One region of the Streptomyces sp. NPDC050806 genome, then DNA from elsewhere that is predicted to be linked to it. Evidence: riboswitches for the same ligand, from Rfam matches in the RefSeq annotation. Region 1 holds a riboswitch; each other region holds the start of a gene.
The links. A riboswitch is a leader RNA that binds a small molecule or an ion and turns the genes downstream of it on or off. The one in region 1 is predicted to bind cobalamin.
Positions count from the first base shown of each region.

Region 2: linked by a shared signal. The riboswitch ahead of ACZ6WH_RS15585 (ABC transporter substrate-binding protein) and the one ahead of ACZ6WH_RS08485 (FecCD family ABC transporter permease) in region 1 are both predicted to bind cobalamin.
Region 3: linked by a shared signal. The riboswitch ahead of ACZ6WH_RS09610 (cobalamin biosynthesis protein) and the one ahead of ACZ6WH_RS08485 (FecCD family ABC transporter permease) in region 1 are both predicted to bind cobalamin.

Region 1 covers NZ_JBVJIF010000002.1:665,549-673,275, forward strand. Annotated here, with positions in the region: gene ACZ6WH_RS08460 (LLM class F420-dependent oxidoreductase) at 643-1,599, shown strand; gene ACZ6WH_RS08465 (STAS domain-containing protein) at 1,823-2,167, shown strand; gene ACZ6WH_RS08470 (polysaccharide deacetylase family protein) at 2,237-3,085, opposite strand; gene ACZ6WH_RS08475 (putative glycoside hydrolase) at 3,342-5,021, shown strand; partial or broken gene ACZ6WH_RS08480 (nuclear transport factor 2 family protein) at 5,137-5,555, shown strand; cobalamin riboswitch at 5,620-5,770, shown strand; gene ACZ6WH_RS08485 (FecCD family ABC transporter permease) at 5,879-6,970, shown strand; gene ACZ6WH_RS08490 (ABC transporter ATP-binding protein) at 6,970-7,727, shown strand, end outside.
Region 2 covers NZ_JBVJIF010000004.1:627,837-635,563, forward strand. Annotated here, with positions in the region: gene ACZ6WH_RS15560 (AMP-binding protein) at 1-103, opposite strand, end outside; gene ACZ6WH_RS15565 (TIGR03086 family metal-binding protein) at 288-863, shown strand; gene ACZ6WH_RS15570 (hypothetical protein) at 950-1,123, opposite strand; gene ACZ6WH_RS15575 (lipase maturation factor family protein) at 1,460-2,893, shown strand; gene ACZ6WH_RS15580 (tetratricopeptide repeat protein) at 2,796-3,875, opposite strand; cobalamin riboswitch at 4,081-4,282, shown strand; gene ACZ6WH_RS15585 (ABC transporter substrate-binding protein) at 4,348-5,388, shown strand; gene ACZ6WH_RS15590 (FecCD family ABC transporter permease) at 5,385-6,434, shown strand; gene ACZ6WH_RS15595 (ABC transporter ATP-binding protein) at 6,431-7,222, shown strand; gene ACZ6WH_RS15600 (DUF72 domain-containing protein) at 7,251-7,727, shown strand, end outside.
Region 3 covers NZ_JBVJIF010000003.1:54,335-62,061, forward strand. Annotated here, with positions in the region: gene ACZ6WH_RS09590 (class II aldolase/adducin family protein) at 1-552, opposite strand, end outside; gene ACZ6WH_RS09595 (lysozyme) at 769-1,587, shown strand; gene ACZ6WH_RS09600 (inorganic phosphate transporter) at 1,770-3,020, shown strand; gene ACZ6WH_RS09605 (hypothetical protein) at 3,053-3,301, shown strand; cobalamin riboswitch at 3,436-3,634, shown strand; gene ACZ6WH_RS09610 (cobalamin biosynthesis protein) at 3,769-4,737, shown strand; gene ACZ6WH_RS09615 (cobyric acid synthase) at 4,734-6,263, shown strand; gene ACZ6WH_RS09620 (putative cobaltochelatase) at 6,436-7,727, shown strand, end outside.

The DNA of each region.
Region 1 (7,727 bases):
CGCGGCCGGGCGTTAGGGGCGGAGCCCCGCGGGCACCCGTGGGACGCCGGCGGGTCGGCGGGCAGGCGTACTGCCCCCGCCCCCGCCCTGGCGCGACGGCCGCCCGCACTCGCTGGAGGATCCGTGACCACGCCACAGCCGCCGGGACGCCCCGGCCCCACCACGCCCGACCCGGTGCCTCCGACGCCGGGCCCGGGACCGGGATCGCCCGGACCCGAGCCCGGCCCCGCCCCCGGGCCGGTGCCCGCACCCGGCCCCGACCCGGTGCCCCCGGCGCCGTCCCCCGGCCCCGAGCCGGATCCGGTACCGCCGAACCCGGCGCCCCCGACGCCGGGCCCGCAGCCCGGGCCCGCCCCCGACCCGCTGCCGCCCCCGCACACCCCCGAGGAGTCCGGGCCGGCGGGCTGACGCCCGTGCGCCGGCCCCGGCGAGGACGGAGTACGGGTCCATCGATGCCCGGGCCGACCGCGCCCTCGCCGGGGCCTTCCGCGTACGGAGTACGGGCGTCCGGCTGCACGCCCTCCCTACCCAGCAGTTCTCCTGGCCGCTCTCCCGGCTGCCGCGCCGTCCGCAGCCGGTCCCGCCGATCCACCGGGCCGCCGCCGGGGTCGCTTGGCGGACCAGGAATCCGAGGAGCTTGTGATGACGGAATACGGCTATTTCCTGTCCTGCGAGGAGCACGACCCGCGCGATCTGGTGGAACAGGCGCGTATGGCGGAGCAGGCCGGATTCACCTCGTTGTGGATCTCGGACCATTTCCACCCCTGGAATGACGAACAAGGGCAGTCGCCTTTCGTCTGGTCGGTGATCGGCGCGCTCGCCGAGGCCACGTCCTTGCCGATCGAGACCGCCGTGACCTGCCCGACCAAGCGGCTGCACCCGGTGATCACGGCCCAGGCCGCGGCCACCAGCGCGGTTCTGCTGGACGGTCGGTTCCGGCTCGGCGTGGGCAGCGGCGAAGCGCTCAACGAACAAGTCGTGGGCGGCGAATGGCCGCAGACCTCCGTCCGGCTGGAAATGCTGGAAGAAGCGATACAGGTGATGCGGTCGCTCTTCGAGGGCAAGGAAGTCAGCCACCACGGAAAGCACTACACCGTGCAGAACGCGCGGCTCTACACCGTGCCCGAGGAACCGGTACGGATCGATGTCTCCGGCTTCGGCCCGACCGCCACGGAACTGGCCGCCCGGATCGGCGACGGATTCATCACCGTCGCGCCGGACGCGGACGCCATCGAGCGGTTCCGGCGGGGCGGCGGCGGTGGCAAACCGGTGCACGGCGGCCTCAAGGTCTGCTGGGGAACGGACAAGGAAGAAGCCATCAGCACCGCACACCGGCTGTGGCCCAACCAACAACTGCCGGGCGAACTGGGACAGGTACTGCCGACCCCGCGCCATTTCGAGCAGGCCTCGACACTGGTCACCCGAGATCAGGTGGCATCCGCCGTGACCTGCGGCGACGACGTGGACGCGCATGTCGCGGCGCTCAGTGAGTACGCGAACGCCGGATTCGACACCGTCCATGTGAACCAGATCGGGCAGGACCAGCGCGGATTCTTCGACTTCTATCGCACAAAGGTATTGCCGCAGCTGAAGGACTGAACCGGCAGACCACCGGGAAGTAAACCCGCGGGGCGAATCCGCGTCGAATGCCGTGTGGCGGCGGGCCCTGCGGTGGCGGGGTATCGGCCCGCCGCCCTACCGTGGAATTCCCCCGAGCACGAGTGACCGGATTTCCGAACGGCACGTCAATGCTGCGGACCACGTGTGGGCAGATGCATTCCCTGCCGGTGCGGCGCGCCGGCCCGGCCGTTCAGGAGCAGTGATGACGAGTCCTCCCCGGTCTTCCTGGTGCACTCAGTCGGGTGGCGGCGCCGTGGTGCTCCGCCCGCCGGAGTTCGACTGCGCCCGCGTCACCCAGACCCGTGAGGAGATGCTCATCCTCCTCAACCGGGGCGCGGCGAGCCTCCTGGTGGATCTCGGTGCCTGCTCCCTGGTGTGTGCCTGCTGCGGGGTGCCGGCGCTGGTCCGGGTCTTCCGGCGGGCCCGGGCGCTGGGCACCGCCTTCCACGTCATCGCGCCGCGGAACGCCCAGGCCCGGCGGGCGCTGGAGGACGCGCAGCGGGTGAGCCGGGAGCCGTTTCCGCTGGTGTCCACGGCCGAGGCGTAAGGACACCACTCGGGGCGCGCACGATGTCGTGCGCGCCCCGATGTGCGGCGATGCGCCAGTGGCGCGGGCTCAGTACGGCCGGGTCCGGTCCTTGAACTCCTTCGCGGGCCGGTCCGAGGACGACTTCGGGTAGGAGACGCGGCCCGGGTCGCCGTCCGAGGTGTACCGCTTCACCCCGCCGTCCCGCAGCTCGTCCAGCCAGTGCGCGGAACCGAATTGGGCGTCCTTGTCGTGCGCGCCCGCCGACCTGATCCGCGGGATGCCGACCGGGTCGAAGGCGGTGGCGTACGGCGAGGGGGCCGGCCCCGCGCCCACGAGGTAGGCGCCCTCGTACGCGTACCGCTCGCCGTCCGCCGCGCCCTTGATGTCCAGCTCCGCGGGGTTCGGCTGGACGCCGAACGGCAGGGCCATCGAGGTCACCTTCGCGCCCGGCGCGCTCTTGGTGATGACCCGCTGGCCGGCGGCTATCTGGTGCTGCGCCTCCCCGGCGGAGACATCGCGCAGGTTGGCGTGGTCCAGCGTGTGGTTGCCGATCTCGAAGTCGTGCGCGTGCAGCCACCGCAGGGCCTTCTTCGTGCCCGTGCCGGGGAAGGCGTCACCGTTCACGAAGAGGGTGGCCGCCGGGGTGAACCCCCGGTGCCGCTCGGCCACGTCGAGCAGGATGCCGATCGCGGAGTCCGGGTCCGGCCGGCCGTCGTCGCCGAGCGCGAACTGGCTGTCGGTGGAGTCGTCGAAGGTGAGGACGACGGGGTGCTTCCCGGCCGGTATGTCGATCTTCCCCTTGCTGTAGGCGCCCGCGGTGACGGGTACGTAGTCCTCCTTCGCGAGCCGTTCCAGTTCGGCGCGGAACTCCGCCGGCTTGCGGTCGTAGTCGCTGCGCGGGTCCTTGACGATCTGGTGGTACATCAGAACCGGCACCGCTCCTAGCTCATTTGCGTGCACCGATGCCGGGGACTTCGCACGTGGCGGGTGTTCGGGCCGGGCCGAGGGGGAATCCTGCCGACCACCGGTAGTTTTCGGAGCCGAGGGTTCCGGCGGTGGCGCACCGCCACGGGACTCGGCGCAGGAGACGGCCGAGGCCGCCAGGGTGAGCAGGGACAGGAGGACGAGACCCTGACGGCGCAGGGGAACGGGACGACGGCGACGGAGATGCACGAAACCTCCTGGAAGGGGCGTGCCTGTGCGGCTCGACTGGAAGAAGCTCTTTCTCAACACCTCGGACGCCTCAGGTGCGTCCGACTCCTCGACCGATGCTGCTGATTCCTCCAGTAACCGTTCCCCGCGCAGACCGCTGGTCATTCTTCTGGCCGGGGTACTGGCCATGGCCCTGGTCGTCGGCGGCGTGCTCCTCGTAGGGCAGCACAGCGGCGCCGATTTCCGGCTGGCGGGAGCGTCCGCCGGCGGGGTGGTGAACGCCTCCGCCGTCGGCAAGGGCGGGGTGGAGGTGACCGCCCCGGAGGGGGAGGGGCTGCACGGCGCCGAGGTCACCGTGGACGGCAAGCGGGTTCCGGTGCGGACGACTGGGCGTCACCTGACGGTGGGTCTGGACGGCCTGCGGGACGGCACGCACGAACTGAAGGTCGCCACCGAGGGTTCCATGCTCGGCGGCTCCGAACTCACCCGCGAGCTGAAGGTCGACACCACGCCGCCGAAGCTCGCGGTCGCCGACACCGAAGGCCGCAGCCTGCGCGGGCCGGTCACGGTCAAGGGCCGCGCGCAGGACGCCGCCGAGGTGACCGTCGCGGGCCGGAAGGCGCGCGTGGGCAAGGACGGTGCGTTCTCCGTGACCCTGCCGCGGCCGCCGGCCAAGGCCACCGCGGTCGCCACCGACAAGGCCGGGAACACCGCACGGGAGGACGCGGTGATCACCGTTCGCCGGCCGACCCTGCGCGCGGTGCACGTCAGCGGCCAGGCCTGGGCCTCCGACCAGCTGCGGAAGCCCGTGCTGAAGCTGCTGAAGGAGCACCGGATCAACGCCGTCCAGCTCGACATCAAGGATGAACTGGGCGAGATCAGCTACGACTCGAAGGTGCCGCTCGCCAAGAAGATAGGCGCGGCCAAGGGCTACTACGACGCGAAGAAGGCCATCAAGGAGATCCACGCGGCGGGCGGCGCGGTCGTCGGCCGCATCGTCGCCTTCCGCGACCCGGTCCTGGCCTCGGCCTCCTGGAAGGACGGCCACCGCGACCGGGTGGTCCGCACCCCCGACGGCGGCCCGTACGGCGCCGGCTCCAAGTACGGTTCCCTCTCCTTCACCAACTTCGCGAACAAGGACGTCCGCCAGTACCACCTCGACCTCGCCGCCGAGGCCGCGAAGCTCGGCTTCGACGACATCCTCTACGACTACATCCGCCGCCCCGACGGCAAGCTCAGCAGCATGTCCTTCCCCGGCCTCGGCAAGACCTCGCCGGAGGACTCCATCGCCGGCCTGGTCGCGCGGACCCGCGCGGTCGCCCGCGAACACGGCGCCTTCCTCGGCGTCTCGGTCTTCGGCGTCGCGGTCACCCGCCCGAAGGAGATCGCCCAGGACATCGGCAAGTTCGCCAAGCAGTGCGACTACATCGCGCCGATGGTCTACCCCTCGCACTGGGCCGAGGGGGAGTACGGCGTCTCCGACCCGAACTCCCACCCGTACCCCATCACCAAGAAGTCCCTCGCCGACTTCGTGAAGAAGACCCGCCACACCGACGCCCAGATCGTCCCCTGGCTCCAGGACTTCTCCCTCGGCGTCTCCTACGGCGACGCCGAAGTGGCCGCCCAGATCCGCGCCGCCGAGGACGACGGCATCCACTCCTTCCTCCTCTGGAACCCGGCGGTGCGCTACCACGGCGGCGCACTGAAGCCGATGAAGTAACCCCCGGCGGCCCCGCCGCCCGACGCCATAAAAGATCGCAGCGGGCCGCCCACCCTGCCAGGATGGGCGGCCCGCCCGCGTGCCCGCGCGGACGGCGACCGGAGGGGGAGACACCATGACCGGGACCACCCGCGACGTCGTGACGGAACTGCTGCGCCGCATCGGCGAGGGGGACCCCGAGCGCATCGCCGAGCTGTACGCGGACAACGCCGACTGGAAGCTGGACTGGCCCGAGGACGAGCACGGCCGCGCCGCCACCCCCTGGATCCGCCACCGCACCACCCGCGCCGACGCCGCCGCGCACTACCGGGAACTCGCCGAGCACCACGTACCCGAGGCCGTCGGCACGGAGATCGAGCGCATCCTCGTCGACGGCCCGGACGCCGTCGTGACCGGCGAGATCCGCCGGACCGCCCGCGCGACGCACCGCCCCTACCCCGCTTCGCCCTTCACCTCACCGTCGAGAACGGGCTCATCACCCGGCACCACGTGTACGAGGACAGCATGGCGGTGGCGCGGGCTTTCGCGCCGTAGGGGGAGTGACCGGGGCTGTGGTCCGTGTCCGGTGAGCCCGTGATCTGGGGGTTTGGGGCGCTGTTAGGCTGCTGGGGTGCCCCGTGGGGGAAGTCCGGTGAGAGTCCGGCGCTGACCCGCAACGGTGTGCGCGAGCGCGTGGCACGGACCCGTCGGCGGGATCCGTACGTGGTGTTCGCGTGAGTCCGATGACCCGCGGGGTGGCACATCTCCCGACTGCTCGCCGCGGACTGCGAGAGGGATGACGCACGGACGACCGGCCGGTGCCGGGTGCGCCGCCCCTTGTGCGTACGGACGCGGCCCGAGGCGAAGGACGCCCGCCCGTGCCCGCCACATCCACCGCCCCGGCACCCGCCGCGGCCGGACCGCCCGCGCTCCGGCGCCCGCCGGTCCCCGCCTCGGCCGCCGTGCTCGGCGTCCTGCTGCTCGTCTCCCTCGTGTGCGGCGTCGGACTCGGCTCGGCCGGGGTGTCGTGGGGCGAGACGCTGCACTTTCTGACGGCCGGGCTGACCGGCGGGACGATCGGGGCCGACGAGACCGGCGGGTACACCATCGTCTGGGAGATCCGGCTGCCCCGGGCCGTGCTCGCGGCCGTGGTCGGCGCGGGGCTCGCGTCGGTCGGCGTGGCCGTGCAGGCCATGGTGCGCAACGCGCTCGCCGACCCCTTCGTGCTCGGCGTCTCCTCCGGCGCCGCGGTCGGCGCCAACGCCGTACTCCTGCTGGGCGCGTTCGCCGCGCTGGGCGTGTGGGCGCTGTCGGTGTCCGCGTTCCTGTCCGCACTCGCGGCGATGGCGCTCGTCTACGCGGCGGCGCGTACCGCCTACGGGCTGACGCCGCTGCGGCTCGTCCTGTCCGGTACCGCCCTGTCGTACGGCTTCTCCGCGCTCACCACCCTGATGGTCTTCCGGGCCGAGCGGGGCGAGGCGGCCAGGTCCGCGATGATGTGGCTGCTCGGCAGCCTGGGCGGCGCGACCTGGGGCTCGGTGCCGGTCGCCGCCGTCACCGTGCTCGCCGGGACGCTGTACCTCGGCGCCCGCGCCGGGCAGCTGAACGCACTCGCCATGGGCGACGAGACCGCGGCGGCGCTCGGCGTGCGTGCGGGCCGGCTGCGCACCGAGCTGTTCGTGGTCACCGCCGCCGTCACCGCGGCGGTCGTCGCCGTGTCCGGCGCCATCGGGTTCGTCGGCTTGATGGTGCCGCACGTCGTACGGATGCTGGTCGGCGCCGACCACCGGCGGGTGCTGGTCCTCGCGCCGCTCGCCGGGGCCGTGCTGCTGGTCTGGGCGGACATCGTCTCCCGGCTGCTGCTGGCGCCCGCCGAGATCCCGGTCGGGGTGGTCACCGCCGTGCTCGGCGTGCCCTGCTTCCTGCTGCTGATGCGGCGCGGCGGCTATGCGTTCGGGGGTGGCCGCTGATGCGCGTCGACGTCGAAGGGGTGACGGTCGAGCTCGCGGGCAGCCGCATCGTCGAGGACATCACCGTGCGCGCCGACGCCGGGCAGGTCGTCGGGGTGGTCGGGCCGAACGGCAGCGGCAAGTCCACACTGCTGCGGTGCGTGTACCGGGCGTTGCGGCCCGCCGCGGGCACGGTCCGGCTGGACGGCGACGACCTGCACGCGATGGACGCGCGGGCAGGCGCGCGCCGGCTGGCCGCGCTGCCCCAGGAGTCCGCCGCCGAATTCGACTTCACCGCGGCCGAGGTGGTGGCGATGGGCCGGCTCCCGCACCACCGGGGTTCCCCGTTCGGCGGGCGGTCAGCCGATGACGCCGCGCTGTGCGGTGCCGCACTCGACCGGGTCGGCGCGGGCCACCTCGCCGGGCGCGGCTTCCGCTCGCTCTCCGGCGGCGAGAAGCAGCGCGTACTGATCGCCCGCGCCCTCGCCCAGCAGCCGCGGGTCCTGGTCCTCGACGAACCCACCAACCACCTGGACATCTCCCACCAGCTGGACGTGCTGTCCCTGGTGCGACGCAGCGGCCTCACGGTGCTCGCCGCACTGCACGACCTGAACCTCGCCGCGTCCCACTGCGACCTGCTGTACGTGCTCGACGGCGGCCGCGTCGTCGCGGCCGGCCCACCGTACGACGTCCTCCGGCCGGAGCTGCTGGCCGAGGTGTTCGGCGTACGGGCGCACCGCGTCACCCACCCCGTGACCGGCGCCCTCCAGCTGCTCTT
Region 2 (7,727 bases), on a different contig from region 1:
CCCGTAGCCCGGTCGCGATACGGGCGGCGCGGTTCTGGAAGGCGGGGTAGGGGCGTTCGTGGCCGGCGGAGCGGATGGCGGCGGGTGCGGACGGGAGATCCATGCAGCCTCCAATGATGTACGGCTCGCGCACATCAAACCGGCCGCACCGGGGATTGACCAGAGTGCTCACGGCAGAACAGCCGCACCACTGACGATGCGTCAGTGTCGCGGGCGCGTACGGGAGGGCTCACGGGGGCGCGTCGGAGCGGCGCCGTTACGGACCCCCGCTCCTATGCTGAGGAGTCATGGAGTCCAACGACATTCTCCGCCGCCACGGCGAGGCCATCGACCTCTTCGGGGACCGCGTCCACACCGTGCGCGACGACCAGTGGGACGCCCCGACGCCGTGCGCGGACTGGACGGTGCGCGACCTGGTGAACCACCTCACCGCCGAGCAGCTGTGGGTGCCGCGGCTGGTGCGGGACGGGGCCACCATGGAGGAGGTCGGCGACGAGTTCGACGGCGACGTGCTCGGGGAGAATCCGGTGGCGACCTGGGACCGGGCCGCGGTCGCGGCGGTCGCGGCGTTCACCGAGCCCGGCGCCCTGGACCGGGAGGTGCACCTCTCGTACGGCACGAGCGGCGCCGCCCCGTACTGCAGCCAGATGACGATGGACGCGGTGGTGCACGCCTGGGATCTGTCACGGGCGATCGGCGCGTCCGAGGAACTGCCGGGCGAGCTGGTGGGCCAGGCGCTGCGCGAGGTCGAGCCCTACGCGAAGGAGCTGAGCGGCTCGGGGCTGTTCGCGCCGGCGATCGAGCCGCCGCCGGGGGCCGATGACCTCACCCGGCTGCTCTGCCTGCTGGGCCGCCGTCCGTAGGCAGCGGCCGCAGCGGCGTTCCGGCGCGGCCGGCGCCCGGAACGGTGTGCTGGTCAGCCGGCCGGTGACCCGGCCGGCCCGGTGCGTCAGTCGATGCCGCGGAAGATGTGCTGCTCGGTCGCGGACTCGTCCTCGCAGCCGGCCAGGTGGACCGGGGCGCAGCGGCTCCAGACCTCCAGGTTGCGGACCTCCCTGATGCGCCCCTGGCGCTCGCCCTGCTTCGGTCGGGGCTGCTTGCTGATCGTCTGTTCCGGTGCCACCACGCACTCCTTAGCCAACGGGATGAGGTACTGACGCGGTGGCGCCGTTTGTCACAACCGGGAGTTCGGCCATGGTTCGTGGCGCATCCCGCGACGGGCCGAGGATGTCGGCATCTCCCAGACAGGACGTCCGTCACCGCTCAGCCTAACGACATGAGTGCCCGACTGCGCGGCAATTACCGTCGATAGGGTTACAGGACGGAGAAACCGCCCCCGTGCGGCCCGTTTCGGCCACGTCGGCGGGGGCGGCAGCCATGTCGCGGAGTCCCGGGATCGTCGGCAACACGGGCGCCGCACGGTGGGCAGTGGGCACGCGCCGATGCTACGGATAGGCATGTGGAGTGGTTCCCGGCACCGGAGTACTGGCTGGGCCGGCTGGTCTTCCAGCGGGCCCTGGCCGCGCTGTACGTGATCGCGTTCGTCTCGGCCGCGTTGCAGTTCAGGGCGCTGATCGGGGAGCGCGGGATGACGCCGGTGCCGGAATTCGTGCGCCGGGTGCCGTTCCGCAAGGCCCCCTCGGTCTTCCACTGGCGCTTCTCGGACCGGTTCTTCGCGGGCTGGGCCTGGGCGGGCGCGCTGCTGTCGGCGGCCGTCCTGGCGGGCGCGGCGGACGCCGTGCCGCTGTGGGCGTCGATGGTGTGGTGGGCCGCGCTCTGGGCGATGTACCTCTCGATCGTCAACGTGGGCCAGACCTGGTACGGCTTCGGCTGGGAGACCATGCTCCTGGAGACCGGCGCGCTGGCGGTCTTCCTGGGCAACGCGCGCACCGCGCCGCCCGTCCTGGTGCTGTGGCTGCTGCGCTGGCTGCTGTTCCGGCTGGAGTTCGGCGCCGGGCTGATCAAGATGCGCGGCGACCCCTGCTGGCGGGACCTGACCTGCCTGGATTATCACCACGAGACGCAGCCGATGCCGGGCCCGCTGAGCTGGTTCTTCCACCACCTGCCGAAACCGGTGCACCGCGTGGAGACGGCCGCGAACCACGTGGCCCAGCTGCTCGCCCCCGTGCTCCTCTTCACCCCGCAGCCGGTGGCCACCTGGGCGGCGCTGGCGGTGATCGTCACCCAGCTGTGGCTGGTGCTCTCGGGCAACTTCGCCTGGCTGAACTGGCTGACGATCGTGATCGCCGTCCCGGTCGTGGACGCCTCGGCGCTCGGCCTCGGCGGTCTCGCGGGCCCGCCCGCCGGCCTCGCCCCGCCCCCGCTCTGGTACGAGGTCGTGGTCCTCGCCGTGACCGCGGCCGTCCTCGTGCTCAGCTACCGCCCGGCCCACAATCTGGTCTCCCGGCAGCAGCGAATGAACACCTCGTACGAGCCGCTGCACCTGGTCAACTCGTACGGCGCCTTCGGTTCCGTCACCCGCGTCCGGCACGAGGTGGTCGTCGAGGGCACGGCGGACGAGGTGATCACCGATGCCACCGAGTGGCGGGAGTACGACTTCAAGGGCAAGCCGGGGGACGTGCGCCGGATGCCGCGCCCGTTCGCCCCGTACCACCTGCGGCTGGACTGGCTGATGTGGTTCGCGGCGCTGTCGCCGGGCTACGCGAGCCGCTGGTTCGGCCCCTTCCTGGAGCGACTGCTGGAAAACGACCCGGACACCGTGCGGCTGCTGCGCCGGAACCCCTTCCCGGACGCGCCGCCCCGCCACGTACGCGCCCAGTTCTACCGCTACCGCTTCACAACCTGGCGGGAACTGCGGGAGACCGGGGCGTGGTGGCACCGGGAGCCGGTACGGCAGTTCTTTCCGCCGACAGCTCTGCGCGGAAGGACCTGACCATGTCCCGGGCGTGCCGCAGCCCGATCCGGGTGACCTCGCGCTCGACGTCGTCCAGCTCGGCGGCCACCTCGTCGTACGGCCACCCCAGGTGCGCCCGGGACTTCACCAGCCCCAGCCGCGCGAGCGCCGTGCCCCGCGGTTCGGACATCGACCGGAACTCCGCCAGCGCGCCGCTGTAGACCACGGCGGCCTCCTCGTACCGCCCGGCCCGGTACAGCACGTTGCCGCGCATCTTGCGGTTGTAGGCCAGCGCCCCCGCGAGGTCCAGCTCCCGGCAGAGGGCCTCGCCCCGGCCGAGCAGCCGCAGCGCCTCCTCGGTCTCCCCCAGCACGGACCGTACGTCGGCCACGCCCCGCAGCGACCAGGCGAGCCCCCGCCAGTCCTCGGCCCGCTCGGCGACCTGCGCCGACTCCTCGAACAGCGCCAGGGCCTCCGCGTATCCGCCGGTGTTGCGGTGCATCTGCGCGATCCCCGACATCGCCCACACCATGTGCCGCGCCTCACCGTGCGCCCTGGCCTGTGCCAGCAGCTCTTCGTGCAGCTCCGCGACGGCCTCGTAGTCCCCCTGTATGCGGCCGGTCTCGGCGAGCCCGGCGAGCGCGTAGCCGTGCGCGAGGCGGTCGCCGCTCGGTTCGGCGAACGCGACGGCCGCCGCGAGCAGCCGGCGCGCGAGCGCGAGCCGCCCGCACTGGCGGGCGAGCGTGCCGCCGCTCCACAGCGCCCACGCCATGCTGCCGGGCTCCCCCGCCGTCCGCGCGCTCCGGTAGCTGGCCCGCCACGCGGCCTCGGCCTCGGCCACCCTCCCGAGCCGCCGTCCGGCCTCCGCCTCGGCGAGCGCGGCCCGTGCGGCGTCCCCCGGCCCCCCGGCCGCGTCCCGTGCGCGCCGCGCGGCGACGAGCACGTCCTCGTACGAGGAGTTGACACTCAACTCCGCCCCCAGCTCCCCTTGATACTCCGGAGCGAATGCCTTCCCGTACATCCCGAGTCCTCCTGGTCACTTGCGTCGGTCAGGCACCGACGCTATGTGCCGAGGAAGCCGCCGGACGTCCCCCCACCTGCGGTTATCCCGGTCGCTCTCGGGATGTACGGCCGCGCTGCCGATCACTCTGGAGATGTACGGGGCGTCCCCTAGGGGGAGGAGTCACAGGGGGGGCAGCCGTCGCCGCGGTGGCCACATGGGCCTGTGGTAGCTTGCCGGAGCCAGTCGTACCTTGCATGTGCATGTGCACCTGTACGGGTCAGGGAATCCGGTGCGAATCCGGAACTGACGCGCAGCGGTGAGGGTGACGGGCGGGACATCTGCCACTGGACGGCGTACGCGGTCCGGGAAGGCGTTCCGTCCGGATGAGCCCGAGTCCGAAGACCTGCTGGCGGCCTCCGGCGCCGGCCGTGCCGGGGGAACACCGCAGACCGGGCTTCGCGCAAGAGCCCTCGACGCCGAAGGAACTCCCGTGCCGCTCCCGCACCCCGTCCGTCGTGCCGCCGTTTTCCTGGTGGCCACCGCGCTGCTCGCCGGATGCGGCGGTGGCGCCTCGCCGACGGAGGGCTCCGCCAAGGGCGGGAGCGCCGGCCGGTCCGTCTCCCTCGACAACTGCGGGCGGAAGGTGCGCGTCGACGGCCCCCCGAAGCGCGCCGTCTCCCTCAACCAGGGAACGACGGAGATCATGCTCTCCCTCGGTCTGGCCGACCGCATGGTGGGCACCGCCACCTGGACCGACCCGGTGCTCAAGGGCCTGGAGAGGGCCGATTCCACGGTCGAGCGGCTGGCCGACAACGGCCCGTCCTTCGAGGAGGTGCTGGCCACCGAGCCCGACTTCGTCGCTGCCTCGTTCGCCTCCACCCTCGGCAAGGGCGGGGTGGCCACGCGAGGGCAGTTCGACGAGCTGGGCGTACCGACGTACCTCTCCCCCAGCGACTGCACCGGCAAGGACAACGGCGGCGACGGCGACGGGTCCCGCACGAAGCCGGTGACCATGGACGTCGTCTACGGCGAGGTCCGCGACCTGGCCAGGATCTTCGGCGTCGAGGAGCGCGGCGAGCGGCTCGTCGACGGCCTGAAGGCACGGGTGAAGAAGGCCACCGCCGGCATCGACGCCCATGACGTCACGATGCTGTACTGGTTCGCCAACTCCGAGTCGCCCTACATGGCGGGCTGTTGCGGCGCCCCCGGCGCCGTCACCCGGGCGCTCGGCGCCAAGAACGTCTTCGACGACACCCACGAGGAGTGGCCGCAGATCAACTGGGAGACCGTCGCGGACCGCAACCCCGCCGTCCTGGTGATCGGCGACCTCACCCGCAGGTCGGAGACGGCCGAGACCGCCGCGAAGAAGATCGAGTTCCTCTCGGAGAACCCGGTCACCAAGAACATGGACGCGGTCAGGCACAAGCGGTACGTGCTGCTCAGCGGCCAGTCGATGAACCCCACCATCCGCACCGTCGAGGCCGTGGAGAAGGTCGCGGCGGCGCTGCGCAGCCACGGACTCGACAAGTGACCCCGGCGCGGCCCGCCGCACCGGCCGCGATACGCGGGCTGCGGCAGGCCCTGGCCTGGGCGGCCGGGCTCGCGGCGCTCTGCGCGTCCGTCGCCGTGGCCATCACCATCGGCCCGGCGGACATCGGGGTCGGTGACGTCTGGTCCACGGTGGCGGCCCACCTGGGCCGGGGGCACGGTGACCTGACCCCCATCCGGGACGGGATCGTGTGGAACCTGCGGCTCCCCCGCACCCTGCTCGCGGCGGTGTGCGGCGCCGGGCTGGCCGTGTGCGGCGCGGTCATGCAGTCGCTGCTGCGCAACCCGCTCGCCGACCCCTTCGTCCTGGGCGTCTCGTCCGGCGCCTCGACCGGCGCGGTCATGATCGTCGTACTCGGCGTGGGCGGTGGAGCGCTGTCGCTCTCCGGCGGTGCGTTCGTGGGCGCCGTGTGCGCCTTCGCGCTGGTCCTGCTGCTCAGTCACGTACTCGGCGGATCCACGGACCGGGTGGTGCTCTCCGGTGTCGCGGCCATGCAGCTGTTCTCCGCGCTCACCTCCTTCATCGTGCTGACGGCGGCCGACGCGGAGACCACGCGCGGCGTGCTGTTCTGGCTCCTCGGCTCGCTCGGCGGGGCCGGCTGGACGGACGTCTGCCTGTGTCTGGCCGCGCTGGCGGTGGCCCTGGTGGTCTGCCTCGGGCACGCCAGGTCGCTCGACGCGTTCGCGTTCGGGCAGGACGCGGCGGCCGCGCTGGGCGTCTCCGTGACCCGCACCCGGTGGATCCTGCTGTCCACCACCGCGCTGCTGACCGCCGCGCTGGTCAGCTCGGCCGGAGCGATCGGCTTCGTCGGCCTGGTGCTGCCGCACGCCGCACGCGCCCTCACCGGACCGGGCCACGGCAGGCTGCTGCCGGTCACCGCGCTGGCCGGGGCGGTGTTCCTCATCTGGATCGACACGCTCGCCCGCACGGTGCTGGACCCGCAGGAGGTCCCGGTGGGCGTGGTCACCTCGCTGATCGGCGTGCCCGCTTTCGTCCTCGTCCTGTACCGCACCCGGAGCACCCGATGACCGATCCCGCACCGGAGGGCCTGCGCGCCGACCGGGTCTCCCGCACCGCCGGCGGCACCCTGGTCCTGGACGGGGTCAGCCTCACCCCGCGCCCCGGCACCCTCAACGGGCTGCTCGGCCCCAACGGGTCGGGCAAGTCCACCCTGCTGCGGCTGCTCTCCGGTGTCACCGCTCCGGACTCCGGTGTCGTCACCCTCGACGGCCGCCCACTGACTCGGTCGGGCCGCCGGACGGTCGCCCAGCGCGTCGCCGTGGTCGACCAACAGGCCGACACCCAAACGGAGTTGACCGTCCTTGACGTGGTACGGCTGGGCCGCGTGCCGCACCGCCGCGCATGGGCACCCGCGTCGGCGGCGGACGAGGAGGCCGTCCGTACCGCACTGGCCCGCACCGGCCTGGAGGGCAAGGCCCACCGGCACTGGCACACCCTCTCCGGCGGCGAGCGCCAGCGGACCCAGATAGCCCGCGCCCTCGCCCAGGAGCCGCGCGAGCTGCTGCTGGACGAGCCCACCAACCACCTGGACATCCGGCACCAGCTCGACCTCCTCGACCTGATCGCCGCCCTCCGCCTCACCAGCGTCGTCGCCCTGCACGACCTGAACCTGGCGGCGATGTACTGCGATCAGCTCGTGGTCCTCAAGGAGGGCCGGGTGGTGGCCTGCGGCACACCCGCCGAGGTCCTGACCCGCGAGCTGATCGCGGACGTCTACGGCGTCGCGGCCGACGTCACCCCGGCAGGACCCGACGGCCGCCCGCACGTGCGCTTCCTGCCGTCCGCCCGGAGCTGAGTCCGCGGGGACGGGGTACGCGGCCGCCATGAGCGGTGTCGCCGTCGGTACGTGTTCGTGGACGGACCGGGCGCTGGTGCGGAGCGGGTGGTACCCGCCCGGCCGGCGGGACCCGGAGGGCCGGCTGCGGTACTACGCCGAGCAGTTCCCCGTCGTGGAGGTCGACGCCACGTACTACGCACTGCCCAGCGCACGGAACAGCGCACTGTGGGCGGAGCGCACCCCGGACGGCTTCCGCTTCGACGTGAAGGCGTTCTCCCTGCTGACCGGGCATCCGACCCCGCCGCGGTCGCTCCCGCCCGATCTGCGTCCCGCCGCGGCGCGGCCGGGCGGCGTGCGGGACGCCGACCCGGGACTGCTGGACGAGGTGTGGACGCGGTTCGGGCAGGCCCTGGAACCGCTGCGGCGGGCCGGCCGCCTCGGCACGCTCCTCTTCCAGTTCCCGCCGTGGTGCGCGCCCGGCTCCCGCTGGGAGGCGTTCCTCACCCGCTGCCGGGAGCGCACC
Region 3 (7,727 bases), on a different contig from region 1:
TTCCAGCTGCGCCGTGCGGTCGTACGCCTGGTCGAGGGTGTCGCCGTAGGTGAGCGTCCCGTGGTTCTGCAGCAGCACGCCCGTGCGGTCGCGCAGCGCGTGCAGCATGTTGTCGGCCAACTCCTGGCTGCCGTACGTCGCGTAGGGGGCGACCCGGACGGTACCCCCGAGGGCCGCGGTCATGTAGTGCACCGGCGGGAGTTCCGGGACCAGTGTGGACACCGCGGTGGCGTGCACCGCGTGGGTGTGGACGACAGCGGTGGCGCCGGTGTGGCGGTACACCGCGAGGTGCATCGGCAGCTCGCTCGTCGGCCTCAGCTCACCGGCCACCTGCCGCCCGTCCGCCGGGTCCACCGCCACCAGGTCGTCCGGGCCCAGCCGGTCGTACGGGACGCCGCTGGGCGTGACGAGCACGAGCCCGCCGGCGCGCACGGACACGTTGCCCGACGTGCCGACCACCAGTCCGTCCGTCACCGTGCGCCGCGCGGCGGCCACCAGGGCGGCCCACGCCTCCGTCACCTCTTCCGCCGGTCCCGGCCCGCGATCCGTCATGCCGCCCCGCTCCCTCCTGGAACCCCCGCGCTGCGCACCGTACCGGGGGTACCCCGCGCAGCCGCCGCACTGTAAGGCGGACCATTCCCCTTCGGTATCCCGCAAAGCGGAGCATTTCGGCTTTGGCCAGTGATTGGCCGGAGCCGATCCGGCATCTCGGGATCTTCCCCTAGCCTCAGGATGTTTTGTCATGCACGTCGCCATCCGGGGGGAATCATGGCTCGTGACCGCAAACCGACTCCTAGTACCCGTACCAGCGACCCGGCACCCGACCCGACACCCGGCGCGCCGCGCCGGCGGCGCCGTCCGGCCTCCGTCGCCACCGCAACGGCCCTCGCGCTGGCCGCGCTGGCCGGCACGGCGCTGACCGGGCTCGCCACCGCGAGCCCCGTTGCGGCGGCCGGCGTGCCGCACGGCCACGACGTCTCCTCGCACCAGAAGAAGGTCAACTGGAACAAGGCCCGCGCGAAGGGCGCGCGCTTCGTCTACGTCAAGGCCAGCGAGTCGACCGACTACACCAATCCCTACTTCGGCCAGCAGTACGACGGCGCCCGCGGGGCCGGCCTGCTGCGCGGCGCGTACCACTTCGCGGTGCCCAACCAGTCCTCCGGCGCGGCCCAGGCGCGGTACTTCCTGCGCAACGGCGGCGGCTGGACGGCGGACGGCTGGACGCTGCCGCCGGCCCTGGACATCGAGCACAACCCGTACAGCAAGAAACACAAGTGCTACGGCGTGAGCAAGAAGAAGATGGTCGCCTGGATCTGGGACTTCAGCGACGAGATCAAACGGCAGACCGGACGCCGGCCGGTGATCTACACGACCACCCGCTGGTGGAACACCTGCACCGGCGGCAGCGGCGCCTTCGCGCAGAGCCACCCGCTGTGGCTGGCATCGTGGCACGGCGAGCCGGGCGCTCTGCCGAAGGGGTGGTCCTTCCTGAGCATCTGGCAGTACTCGAACAAGGGCGCGCTGCCCGGCGATCAGAACGCCTGGAACGGCTCCTACGGACAGCTCCGCAGGTTCGCCGGCGGCTAGACCGGAGCGGTGCCCCAAGCACGTCAAAGGCACCGCGGAATGAACCACAAGTGACGGGTGAGACGCCTCCGCACGAAAACGGCGGGGGCGTCACCACCAGGCCCGTTGTCGTTCATCTTCCGTTCACCCACCCTCCGTACGGTCGCTCGCGTCACTGACCATCGAACTGATTGCCTGGGTGAATGGAACACATCACGCTTCTCATCGGGATCGTGATCGTCACGGCCTTGGTGTTCGACTTCACGAACGGCTTCCACGACACGGCCAACGCCATGGCCACCACCATCTCCACCGGGGCACTGAAGCCCAAGACCGCGGTGGCGATGTCGGCGGTGCTGAATCTCGTCGGCGCATTCCTCTCCGTGGAGGTCGCCAAGACCATTTCCGGCGGCATCATCGACGAAGGCGCCGGCATCAGACCAGAGGTGATCTTCGCCGGCCTCGTCGGTGCCATCGTCTGGAACCTCCTGACCTGGCTCGCCGGTCTCCCCTCCAGCTCCTCGCACGCCCTCTTCGGCGGCCTGATCGGCGCGACCCTGGTGTCCGTCGGCATGAGCGGGGTCAACGGGGACGCCGTCGTCATGAAGGTCCTCATCCCGGCCGTGGCCGCGCCGATCGTCGCGGGCCTCGCCGCGACCTTCGCCACCCGGCTCACCTACCGGCTGGCCCGCAACCGCGCCGAGCAGGACACCGCGAAGGGCTACCGCGCCGGGCAGATCGCCTCGGCCGCCCTGGTCTCCCTCGCCCACGGCACCAACGACGCCCAGAAGACGATGGGCGTCATCACCCTCGCGCTGATCACCGGCGGCGCGCTCGCCCCGCAGGCCGACCCGCCGATGTGGGTCATCGCCTCGGCCGGCCTCGCCATCGCCCTCGGCACGTACCTGGGCGGCTGGCGGATCATCCGCACGATGGGCAAGGGCATCACCGACATCCAGCCGCCGCAGGGCTTCGCCGCCCAGACCGGCGCCGCCGTCACGATCCTGGCCTCCTCGCACCTCGGCTTCGCGCTCTCCACCACCCAGGTCTGCTCGGGCTCGGTCATGGGCTCGGGCCTGGGCAAGAAGGGCGGCGTGGTGCGCTGGTCCACCGCGGGCCGCATGGTGATCGCCTGGGGCCTGACCCTGCCGGCCGCCGGCCTGGTCGCCGCGGGCGCCGCCTTCCTGGCGGGCCAGGGCACCTGGGGCGTCACCACCGTCGCCGTGCTGGGCCTCGCGATCTGCGGTGCCATCTGGGCCGCCTCCCGCCGCAAGCCGGTGGACCACAGCAACGTCAACGACGTGGAGCCCGTCGAGCCGGCCGGTGTCGTCACCACCGCGCTCCAGACCGTCTCCCCGCCGCCCGCGGGCGCGACCACGGCCGGAGCCGGCACCATCGACGGCATCCCGGCGCAGTCCGCCAAGCGCTCCCCCGCCACCACGGCCGTCCGCTGACCGCCGGCCGCTCGCGTTAAGGAACCGACGCCATGAACATCGACTGGGCTGCACTCGGCCAGGTCTTCGGCACCACGCTCGTGGTGACCGTCGGCATGGTGGGCCTGTTCACCCTGGGCATCGTGGGGACGTCCCGCAAGGCCCCGCAGGAGGGCGGGACGGGCGCCACCGCGGTCGCCGCCGGCGGCTCCTCGGCCGTCGCCCGCGCCGGCGGGTACGCCTGCTTCACGCTCTGCCTCGCGGCCGTCGGCTACGGCATCTTCCTGATCGTCGCCGGCTGACCCCCGCACCGCACCCGAAGGCGCCCGGCGCCGCGTACTCCGCGGCCGCCGGGCGCCTTCGCGTGTCCCCGGCCTGTGGTGTCGGCCACACGGACCGGCATACGCCTGCGTCGCAGGTCAAGGGTGAGTTGACGGCTTTCGCGGCACGTGGTGGACTGCCCGGTGCCATTCGGCGACAGATGAGGAAGTCCGGTGAGAATCCGGCGCGGTCCCGCCACTGTCACCGGGGAGCGCTCCTCCAGAAGAAGCCACGGCCCGCCACAGGCACGGGCTGGAAGGCCGGGGGAAGCGTCGATCCGGGAGCCAGGAGACTCTCGTCGCCGGTCACGTCGAGCCAGGGCGCGGACCCTGAGTGAGGACACACGCCATGCCGGGCTCCGAGCCGAGACCCCTGCCCTCCGCCGTACGCCCGGCACGCGACCGCGGCCGGCCGTCCCGCCGAGGCACGACGGCGGGCTGATCCGACGATGCGTGCCGAACACGCCACCTATGCGTGCGGCGCGGCTCTGGGCTTTCTCGGCGACCTGGCCGTGGGCGATCCGCGCCGCGGTCACCCGGTGGCCGCCTTCGGGCGGGCAGCGGCCGCCGTGGAGCGCGGGCTGTGGCGCGACCACCGCGGATACGGCGCGGCGCACACCGCGCTGTGCGCCGGTGGGGCAGCGCTGGGCGCCGCCCTGCTCTCCCGTTCCGTACGCCGCTGCGCCCCCGCCCGCATCGCGCTGACCGCCGCCGCCACCTGGGCCGTGCTGGGCGGTACGACGCTGGGCCGCGAGGCGCGCGCCATCGGCGGCGCGCTGGAAGCCGGCGATCTCGACGTGGCGCGCGAGCGGCTGCCGCACCTGTGCGGCCGCGACCCGCAGGCGCTGGACGGGCCGCAGATGGCCCGCGCCGTCGTGGAGTCCGTCGCCGAGAACACCTCCGACGCGGTCGTGGGCGCGCTGGTCTGGGGCGCCGTCGGCGGTGTGCCGGGCCTGGTCGCCTTCCGCGCGGTGAACACGCTGGACGCGATGGTGGGGCACAAGTCCGACCGCTACCGCCGGTACGGCTGGGCCTCGGCCCGGCTGGACGACGTGGCGGGCTGGCCCGGGGCGCGGCTGACCGCCCTGCTGGCCACCGCCGCCGGGCCCGATCCGCGCGGCGCGTGGCGCAGCCGGCGGGCCGACGGCAAGCGGCACCCGAGCCCCAACGCGGGCCCCGTGGAGGCGTCGTTCGCCGGGGCGCTGGGCGTACGGCTGGGCGGCACGCTGGCGTACGCGGGACGGGTCGAGCACCGCCCGGTGCTCAACGGCGGTGCCCGCGCGGTCGAGGGGGCCGACATCGCGCGTGCGGTGCGCCTGTCGCGCCGGGTGAGCGCGCTGGCGCTGGCGACGACGGTCGGGGCGCGGATCGCCGTGGGCGCGGTGCGCGCGGCGCGAGGGACGAGGAGGCCGCGGTGAGCGGAGCGCGGGAAAGGCCCGGCGGCGGACTGCTGGTCGCGGGGACGACGTCGGACGCGGGCAAGAGCGTGGTGACGGCGGGCATCTGCCGCTGGCTGGCGCGCAAGGGCGTCAAGGTGGCGCCCTTCAAGGCCCAGAACATGTCGCTCAATTCGTATGTGACGCGCGAGGGCGCGGAGATCGGGCGGGCGCAGGCCATGCAGGCCGCGGCGGCCCGGGTCGAGCCGACCGCGCTGATGAACCCGGTGCTGCTCAAGCCCGGCAGCGACCGCAGCAGCCAGGTCGTGCTGCTGGGCAGGCCGGTCGGCGAGCTGAGCGCGCGAGGCTACCACTCCGGGCGCCAGGAGAAGCTGCTCGGCACGGTCACCGACTGCCTGACCGAGCTGCGCCGTACGCACGACGCGGTGATCTGCGAGGGCGCGGGCAGCCCGGCCGAGATCAACCTGCGCCGGACCGACATCGTGAACATGGGGCTCGCGCGCGCCGCGGGCCTCCCCGTGGTCGTCGTCGGCGACATCGACCGCGGCGGGGTCTTCGCGTCCTTCTTCGGTACGACGGCGCTGCTGTCCGAGGCCGACCAGGCGCACCTCGCGGGCTTCCTGGTGAACAAGTTCCGCGGCGACGTGACGCTGCTGGAACCGGGGCTGGACATGCTCAAGAAGCTGAGCGGCCGGCCGACGCTGGGCGTGCTGCCCTTCCGGCACGGGCTCGGCATCGACGAGGAGGACGGCCTGCGGGTGTCGCTCCGCGGCGCGGTGCGCGAGAGCACGGTCGCGGCGCCGCACGGCGACGACATCCTGCGCGTCGCCGTCGCGGCCGTGCCGCTGATGTCCAACTTCACCGACGTGGACGCGCTCGCCGCCGAACCGGGCGTCGTGGTGCGCTTCGTGGACCGCCCCGAGGAGCTGGCCGACGCCGACCTCGTAGTGCTGCCCGGCACCCGCGGGACCGTACGGGCGCTGCAGTGGCTGCGCGAGCGCGGGCTCGCGGACGCGGTCGCGCGCCGGGCCGCCGAGGGCCGCCCGGTGCTGGGCATCTGCGGCGGCTTCCAGATGCTCGCCGAGCACATCGAGGACGAGGTGGAGTCGCGGGCCGGCGCGGTCGACGGGCTCGGACTGCTGCCCGTACGCGTGCGGTTCGCGGCGGAGAAGACCCTGGCCAGGCCCGAGGGCGAGGCGCTGGGCGAGCCGGTGGCGGGGTACGAGATCCACCACGGCGTCGCCGGCGTCCGGGAGGGCGACGAGCCGTTCCTGGACGGCTGCCGCGTCGGCTCCGTATGGGGCACGCACTGGCACGGCTCCCTGGAGAGCGACGGCTTCCGGCGCGCGTTCCTGCGCCGGGTCGCGGCGGACGCGGGGCGCGCGTTCGTGCCCGCGCCGGACACCTGCTTCGACGCGCTGCGCGAGGAACAGCTCGACGCGCTGGGCGACCTGATCGAGGAACACGCCGACACGGAGGCGCTGCTGCGCCTGATCGAGAACGGGGTGCCCCCGGGCCTGCCGTTCGTCCCGCCGGGGGCGCCGTGAGCGCCCCCGGCGAGAACCCCGCGGTGGCGGGGACCACAGCAGGAGCTCGATCACGTGCTCGTGCAGGAGTGGAACATCCCCGCTCAGGCGGGGGACAGGGCTCAACGATCTCCCACAGCGCCCGCAGTTCGGCCAGCAGCAATCGCAAGCCACTCGAAGGAGTGATCAGCACGTGACCACCCCGTACCCGTTCACCGCGATCGTCGGCATGGACGACTTGCGGCTGGCGCTCCTGCTGAACGCCGTCTCACCGGCGGTGGGCGGCGTGCTCGTCCGCGGCGAGAAGGGCACCGCCAAGAGCACCGCCGTCAGGGCGCTCGCCTCGCTGATGCCGCACGTCGACGTCGTGCCCGGCTGCCGCTTCTCCTGCGCCCCGGCCGCTCCGGATCCCGACTGTCCTGACGGGCCGCACGACCAGGCGGGCGCCGGCGTCGACCGCCCCACGCGGATGGTCGAGCTGCCGGTCGGCGCCTCCGAAGACCGTCTCGTCGGCGCGCTGGACATCGAGCGTGCACTGTCGGAGGGCGTGAAGGCCTTCGAGCCGGGCCTGCTGGCCGACGCGCACCGGGGCGTGCTGTACGTCGACGAGGTCAACTTGCTTCACGACCACCTCGTGGACTTGTTGCTGGACGCCGCCGCCATGGGCTCTTCGTACGTCGAGCGCGAGGGTGTCTCCGTGCGGCACGCGGCGCGCTTCCTGCTGGTCGGCACGATGAACCCCGAAGAGGGCGAGCTGCGGCCGCAGTTGCTGGACCGCTTCGGTCTGACCGTGGAGGTCGCCGCCTCCCGCGAGCCCGACCAGCGGGTCGAGGTGGTCCGGCGGCGGCTGGCGTACGACGCCGACCCGGCCGGCTTCGCGGCGCGCTGGGCCGCCGAGGAGGAGGCGCTGCGGCAGCGGATCGCCACGGCCCGCGCGCTGCTCCCGGGCGTTGCGCTCGGCGACGCCGCGCTCCGCCAGATCTCGGCGACCTGCGCGGCGTTCGAGGTGGACGGCATGCGCGCCGACATCGTGATGGCCCGCACCGCGACGGCGCTCGCCGCCTGGGCGGGCCGGGGCGAGGTCGCCGAGGAGGACGTGCGGCAGGCCGCGCTCCTCGCGCTGCCGCACCGGCGCCGCCGCAACCCCTTCGACGCCCCCGGCCTCGACGAGGACAAGCTCGACCGGACGCTGGAGGAGTACGGCCCGCAGGACGACGACGAGCCGGACCCCGAGCCGGAGGGCCCGGACGACGGGCCGGACGGCGGAGGTCCCGACGGGGGCGGCGGACAGCCGCCGCAGGACGGCCCGGACGACGCGCCGCAGCCGTCGGGTGCGGACGCGGGCCCCGAGCAGCCGTCCGTACCGGACCAGCGCCCCGAGGGCGGTCGTGAGGAGCAGCCCGCGCAGCCGCAGGGCGAGGCGTCTCCGGAGCCCTCCGAGGGCGGCGCGGCTCCGGAGAAGGCGGCCGTCGGCGCCACCGAGCC